One region of the Paenibacillus sp. FSL K6-3182 genome, then DNA from elsewhere that is predicted to be linked to it. Evidence: predicted binding sites of a transcription regulator. Region 1 holds the regulator's gene; the other holds the start of a gene.
The links. The regulator NrdR, encoded in region 1, represses ribonucleotide reductase genes. The targets are predictions, from matches to a motif close to AACACNATATATNGTGTT.
Positions count from the first base shown of each region.

Region 2: the regulator NrdR is predicted to act here: its motif matches at 1,856-1,873, upstream of MHH56_RS12795 (adenosylcobalamin-dependent ribonucleoside-diphosphate reductase).

Region 1 covers NZ_CP150265.1:5,180,945-5,184,609, forward strand. Annotated here, with positions in the region: gene MHH56_RS22920 (TetR/AcrR family transcriptional regulator) at 1-431, opposite strand, end outside; tRNA gene MHH56_RS22925 (tRNA-Ala) at 836-912, opposite strand; gene nrdR (transcriptional regulator NrdR) at 1,029-1,511, opposite strand; gene MHH56_RS22935 (alpha/beta-type small acid-soluble spore protein) at 1,655-1,873, shown strand; gene MHH56_RS22940 (lytic transglycosylase domain-containing protein) at 1,981-2,547, opposite strand; gene coaE (dephospho-CoA kinase) at 2,544-3,140, opposite strand; gene MHH56_RS22950 (MntP/YtaF family protein) at 3,156-3,665, opposite strand, start outside.
Region 2 covers NZ_CP150265.1:2,991,666-2,995,330, forward strand. Annotated here, with positions in the region: gene MHH56_RS12790 (SNF2-related protein) at 1-1,658, opposite strand, end outside; gene MHH56_RS12795 (adenosylcobalamin-dependent ribonucleoside-diphosphate reductase) at 1,915-3,665, shown strand, end outside.

The DNA of each region.
Region 1 (3,665 bases):
AGTCCCTGCTGGATGCCCTCGTGGATGATTCCCGTCAGTATCGGCGTAACGCCATTGATAATGACCTTTTCTATTTTCTGATGCATAAGCGCGTTCTGCGGCTTGTGAATATGCTCCATAATTTCCTTGCTGCTTCCGCCGCTTAAGTTCAGTGCCATAACAACGCGAATAATGCGCTCGACTACAGGTATGCTATTGTCTGTTGCAATTTCCTGCGCCGTGCCTAAAAGACGGACACTATACCGCTCAATCAGCGCGTCCATAATATCCACCTTCGACTTAAAGTGATGATATAATGTTCCTCGCGCAATGCCGACCTTTTCGAGAATATCGTTTGTACTTGTGCCGTCAAAGCCCTTCTGGCCGAAAAGCTCATCAGCTGCGTCAATGATTTCGTTCCTGCGTTCCTGAGCTTCTTTTACAACTCTCATCTTTACATCTCCTCAACAAACCGACCGACTGCCTGTCTATAAATCTTTCTTTTAAAGAATAACATATTATTCTATGATGTTGTCAAGCAGATTCATTAAATAAGGCACGGACTGAACCCCTGACAAAAGCGATCCCGTGTCTCGTCTCTACACAACGCAAAAAAGACACCTAACACGGTGTCTTCTCTGATGGTATTGGTGGAGACGAGGGGATTTGAACTCTCATCGCCTCCACTATGCTGAATTCTTCACATGTGTCGAGGCAATAACATTACTGAATCTGTCACTTTTCATTCTTTCATTTTCGTACCATCAATCATTCCACATGTCTGGTGTGTTGCAACAAAATCAAATCAATACAAAAAAAAAAAAAACGGCATCTCTGCCGTTTAAGTTTAAAGTGTTGGTGGAGAATAGGGGGCTCGAACCCCTGACCTCTTCGCTGCCAGCGAAGCGCTCTCCCAGACTGAGCTAATTCCCCGTGATCATTCTTATGCAGTTCTTTATGGTAGTGTAACCAACCATAAGTGGACTCCCAGCTGAGCTAAGGCCCCAAATGACGACAAGATAGATCTTAGCACAGGGTCGTCAAAACTGTCAATCTTTATCTATCATACCATTGAGCGGGTGTTTGGACAGCAAGTTATTGAGCTCCTTCATGAACATATCGATGTCCTTGAATTGGCGATAAACAGATGCGAACCTGACATAAGCTACCTCATCAACAGGATAAAGCTCGTTCATAACGATTCCACCAATATCGCTGCTATCAACCTCGGCATGTGCCGTTGTGCGCAGCTCCTTCTCAACCTCGGATACGATTACCTCTAGGCGCTCCACTGGTACCGGACGCTTCTCGCAGGCGCGGATAAGACCCCGCAATATTTTGTCACGGCTGAACTCTTCACGGCTGCCATCTTTTTTGATGACGATCAGAGGCGTCTCTTCAATCATTTCGAATGTCGTGAAGCGGCGGCTGCACTTTTCGCATTCACGGCGGCGACGAATGGATTTGTTTTCGTTGGCCGGTCTGGAATCTAATACTTTCGTTCCGGCATAGTCGCAGTATGGGCATTTCATGATGCGTATTGCCTCCTTTCTTAGTCGCTTGAGCCTCAAAAATGGACTCTTCGAAAAAAAATTTTAATTTCCATGTAATTCCTGTAATGAAGTTCAGATTTTTGCACATAATACTTTTACCAACCGCAAGGAGGTGAACATACATGAGCGCATCCCGCAGCAGTAACCAATTGGTAGTGCCACAAGCGACAGCTGCCCTTGACCAAATGAAATATGAAGTTGCTCAAGAGCTAGGCATCGCAATTCCGCAAGACGGATACTACGGCAACATGGCTACAAAAGACGCAGGCTCCATCGGGGGATACATTACCCGTCGCCTAGTGCAAATTGCCGAGCAATCCCTTGCTGGTCAATACAAATAATGATTCATTAAAAGTTGTATGAATAACCGAAGCTTTGGCAGGGCTTGTCCATGAAGAGACGAGCCTCCAAGGCTTCATTTATTTTCGTTATCGTTAAGGATCATCCATTAAAGACTCGGATATAGGTCCTTATACTTATTATAATAGTAAATGACTCGCTGCACATAGTGTCTAGTTTCTCCAAACGGAATTTCTTTAACCGATTCGATCGTTCCATCCCAAGTCCCCGAGTCAAGCCACTTGCGAACATTTCCTGGACCTGCGTTGTATGCAGCAATTGCAGCTATCTTATTTTGATCAAATTGTTGACTAAGAGATCTTAAATACCACGCGCCAACCTCAATGCTAACGTCTGCACGATTCATAAGCATATCATCCGTTACGGCTTGAAATCCTGCTTTTTGAACGACCCATGCAGCCGTATCAGGCATAATTTGCATTAAGCCCAGTGCACCCTTCTTCGATTCCTTGCCTGTCTGAAAATTGCTTTCACTGCGAATAATCGCGGCCACTAAATGCGACTCAACGCCATAGTTAGAAGCACTTGCACGAATGTCTTCTTTGTAATGAACCGGATACATCCACTCCGCAAGCCAATCTGATTTGAGAAATAAAATCGTCAATAAACCAAGCAGCAGGACGAGCAGCACCCTTTTCTTTTGGAATACCCTCATGACAAACACTTACTTTTCCAAAATTCATCCAGCTGACGCTTCGTCTCCTCCAGCGATCCGCTGTTATCGATGACCCAATCCGCTTTCAGTCTCTTTTGCTCAATATCCATTTGCAATGCGATGCGCCGGCTTGCTTCTTCTTCAGGCAATTGGTTTCGTTCCATTAAGCGTTTTTTCTGAAGCTCAGCGGGTACATATACGACCAAAATACCTTCGTACAGATTCTCCTGCTTCGTCTCGTATAGCAGCGGCACGTCAGCTACTACTAATCGTTCTGGATACTGCTCTGCGTAAGTATGTATGGTTTGCTGCATCCGCGCCCGTATAGCTGGATGGGTTATGGATTCAAGCTTTGCTAGTGATTGTTTATCGCGAAACACAATTTCGCCGAGAGCTTTGCGGTTAAGAGAACCGTCCGTTTCAAGGACAGCTTGTCCAAACGTAGAGGCGATTGCCTCTAATGCTGGTTCCCCGGGAAGTACAACCTCCCTTGCGACTTGATCGGCATCGACCAGCAGCGCACCGCGTTCGACGAGCATGTTTGCGATTGTGCTTTTGCCGCTGGCAATACCGCCGGTTAATCCGATTATCATCCTTTTCACCTCAAATTATAACAGCTTCATGATTCCGATTATGATTAATAATATGCCTGGCAGCATAGCTAATGTCTGCATGCCTTTCCAAGCGGAGAAACGAAAGCCAAAACGGATGCCGCCTACAAGAAAAAGCGCACTCGCCGCCGCTATGGTTAAAGCCGTAAGTAAGGAAGGCAATCCGATCAACGCAGCCCCAAGTCCTGCTCCAAATGCATCAAGTGATAATGCAAAGCCAAGCATGACGGCCTCCGATGCAGAGATGGTGCCTGATTTATCGACGTCAGCCGACTGTGGCGTGCGCAAAATCTGAATAACGAGCCCTAGACGCTTCAGCTCTACCATAACGACAAGCGCAGCGCTCGCGATCTCACCGGCATGTGTTTTTGCGCCAGCTTCTGCCGAAGCAGCACTTTCTTGTACTGCGGTTTCTACGTGCTCATGCCTCACATCATCCTGCTGCTGTTTGTTTCGTCTAAGCTGCAATAGCGCCCAGACACCAATCAGCATGAGGACACATGCGCC
Region 2 (3,665 bases), 2.2 Mb from region 1:
AGCATTCGAGCAAGCCGCTGCTCCAGCGAGCCATCCCCTTTTTCAAAACGCTCCAAAATATGATCCAGCTCGCCAATAACAAGCTCGAACAGGTTTATTTTTTCATGCAATAGGTTGACGATATGCTCTTCAATAGTACCGATTGTGCACAGATTGTAGATTTTTACATCTTCCTTTTGCCCGAGGCGATGCACCCGTCCAATGCGTTGTTCGACTCTCATTGGATTCCAAGGCAGGTCGAAATTAATCATGTGGTGGCAAAATTGCAGGTTTATCCCTTCGCCGCCTGCTTCCGTTGCGATGAGGATTTGCGCGCGCCCGCGAAATAAATCCATCATCCAATCCTTTTTGCCGCGGTTCATACCGCCGCGATAAGGGACGGCAATCATATTTTGAGCGCGGAAAAACTGCAGCAAATATTCCTGAGTAGCCCTGTATTCAGTGAAAATGATAACCTTGTCGTCCATTTCCTTGACAAGCTCCATCGCTTTTTCTGCTTTGGTATTGGCTTTGATATTACGAATTTTTTCTACAAGCTCCCATATTTTTGGACGCATCGGGGAGTCCTCGGACGTTTTCTTAAATAGATTTACAAGCGTTAGAAAAACCGCATCTCGGCTGCTGCAAACTTCACGCTGAAGGGTAACGAGTGAGAGCATGCTCGATAAATCGCCGCCGCTTTCTTCATACCGTTCCTTGACAAAGCCCGTCACCGCGTCGTACAGCGCTTTCTCTTCTTCTGAGAGAGTAAGCGGTATATTTTTGACAAAACGTTTCGTGAAATGAATGCCGCCGTCCCCGCGCCGATTCCGAATCATGACGCCAGAGAGTGCTTCCTGCAGCTGATCTTCATTTTTCGGAAGCCGCTTGTCGACAACAAAGTTTGCTGCAAATTCACTTTGACCTCCCAGCTGACCAGGCTTGAGCAGTGTAATGAGATTGAACAGCTCGTCCATATCGTTTTGGATTGGGGTAGCCGTAAGGAGCAAGCAATATTTTTTGCGTAAAAGATTAGCAAACTGATAGTTCGTCGTTTTCTTGTTTTTCAGCTTATGTGCTTCATCGATGATGATGATGTCATAATCTGTTCCAAGCACAATCTCGCGATGCGGATCACGCTTTGCGGTATCGATAGAAGCGACAACTACATCATATCCCCATGTATGCTCCTTCTTCTGAGCTACGGCTGAGATGCCGAATTTCTGATTAAGCTCACGCACCCATTGAAGCACAAGGGAAGCGGGGACAAGAATGAGAATACGCTTAGCTAAACCGCGCACAATATATTCTTTGAGCACGAGTCCTGCTTCGATCGTTTTGCCAAGCCCAACCTCATCGGCCAAAATCGCACGGCCGCCCATCTCATGCACCACTTTGCGCGCTGTGCTGATTTGATGTGCCATTGGCTCGAAGGCTGGAAGAGATCGCAAGCATAACAATTCTTCGAAGCTTTCAATTCGTTTCGCTTGCTCGGCTTCCATAGCGAGCTGATATAACGTCCAATCATCCCATGGGCCGCCTTTTGTTAAACGGTTTTGCAGTTCTTCAAACCAAGAGCGGTCATGCTGCAGCTCAACTAAAGGATGAAGCTTGCGAGAAGTAAAGGCGGCAGTGCCTGCTTCACCTGAGGCAGCCTGCGGCGTCGTCTGAAATGTCATCTAGTACAGCTCCTTCCGCAGTAAAAGGGATAAGTTGTTATTAGTATTGCCTTTTCATCTAATATTAATAAGATGCTGCTTAAAAAAGAGGATGGACTAGCAATATAACGAGAGTGGGCATGTAAGCGGACAGGTTTGCTAAATTTCGCCACAAACGAGCATGTGAATCAATATGTAGTATAGTATAATGGTTTTATGACACAATATATTGTGCTAAAAGCATATCTGATCTTACCTATGCCTTCAGCACGTTAGTATGAGGGAGGAAGCAGCTGCGATGGAGATGTCTGGTGGAAATCGGCTTGAGGGCCTTAGTGAAAAAATCTTTTTGGATCGATATGCGTGGAAAAATGCAGATACGAGTAAAACGGCGATCGGCGATATCGTGCTTGTTCTAACGAAGGATGATCCGAAATTCCCTGTTAAGGAAGTCGGAGAAGTTATCGGCCGTGATGGCAGCAAGGTGACCGTAAAGCTTAGAAACGGCGAGCATGTGGAGTCTACAACAGAGAAACTTACGCTGACGATTGAGAAAACGCCTGAGGAAGTGTGGGATCGTCTTGCAGATGCAATGGCATCCGTTGAAGATGGATCAGAGAAACAAAAGGAATGGCGGGACAAATTCAGATACTTATTAGATGATTGGAAGCTGGTTCCAGGCGGGAGAATTGCAGCGGGGGCTGGAGCCAGTGAAGAGCTGACGCTATTTAATTGTTATGTCATTCCCTCACCGAAGGATAGCCGGGGCGGCATCATGACAACGCTCACGGAGATGACTGAAATTATGGCGCGCGGCGGCGGTGTTGGGATGAATTTATCTTCACTGCGACCTCGAAGAGCGATAGTTGCAGGTGTTAACGGTTCATCGAGCGGTGCTGTGTCATGGGGCGGGTTGTTTAGCTATGCAACGGGACTCATTGAGCAGGGCGGCAGCCGCCGCGGTGCCTTGATGCTTATGATCAATGATTGGCACCCGGACGTATTAGAGTTTATAACGGTCAAACAAACGATGGGTCAAGTGACAAATGCCAATCTGTCGGTATGTATCAGCAACGCTTTTATGCGGGCTGTAAAGGAAGATTTGGAATGGGAGCTCGTATTTCCAGATACCAAAGATATAGAGTATAACGAGCTCTGGACCGGCGATCTGGATGCATGGCGCAAGCTTGGCAAAAAGGTTATCCCCTACAAAACGGTGCGCGCTCGTGAAATATGGCAAGCGATTATTGAATCCGCATGGAAGTCAGCCGAGCCAGGCGTTGTCTTTATGGAGTATTATAATCAAATGTCGAACAGCTGGTATTTCAATCCCATTATTAGTACGAACCCTTGCGGTGAACAAGGCTTGCCAGGCTGGGGCGTCTGTAACTTGTCAGCTGTAAACCTGTCGAAGTTTTATGATGAAGAGAAGCATGACGTTGCTTGGGATGAACTTGCTAAAGTTACGCGCTGGTCTGTAAGATTCCTTGATAATGTCATCGACAAAACACCCTATCATTTTGAAGAAAATGAGCGCAATCAGAAGCTTGAGCGGCGTATCGGGCTCGGTACGATGGGACTAGCTGAGCTTATGATTAAGCTGCGTATCCGATATGGCAGCGCAGAGTCATTGGTTTTTCTAGATAAGCTGTATGGATTTATGGCTAGGGAGTCTTATTTGGCGTCTTCGGAAATCGCTGCTGAGAAAGGTTCGTTCCAAGCGTTTGAAGCGGATAAATATGTTCAGAGCGGATTTATGAAGCAATTGATAGCTGAATTTCCGGAGATTGGCGACAATGTGACCCTGAACGGCATGCGAAATGTGACGGTCATTACACAAGCGCCGACTGGCAGCACGGGAACAATGGTCGGAACGTCTACGGGAATCGAGCCTTATTTTGCATTCGAATACTATCGTCAAAGTCGTCTTGGTTTTGATAAACAAGATGTTCCGATTGCAGCGTCTTGGAAGGCGTCTCATCCGGAGGAGGAGCTTCCAGATTATTTTGTAACCTCGATGAGTTTGTC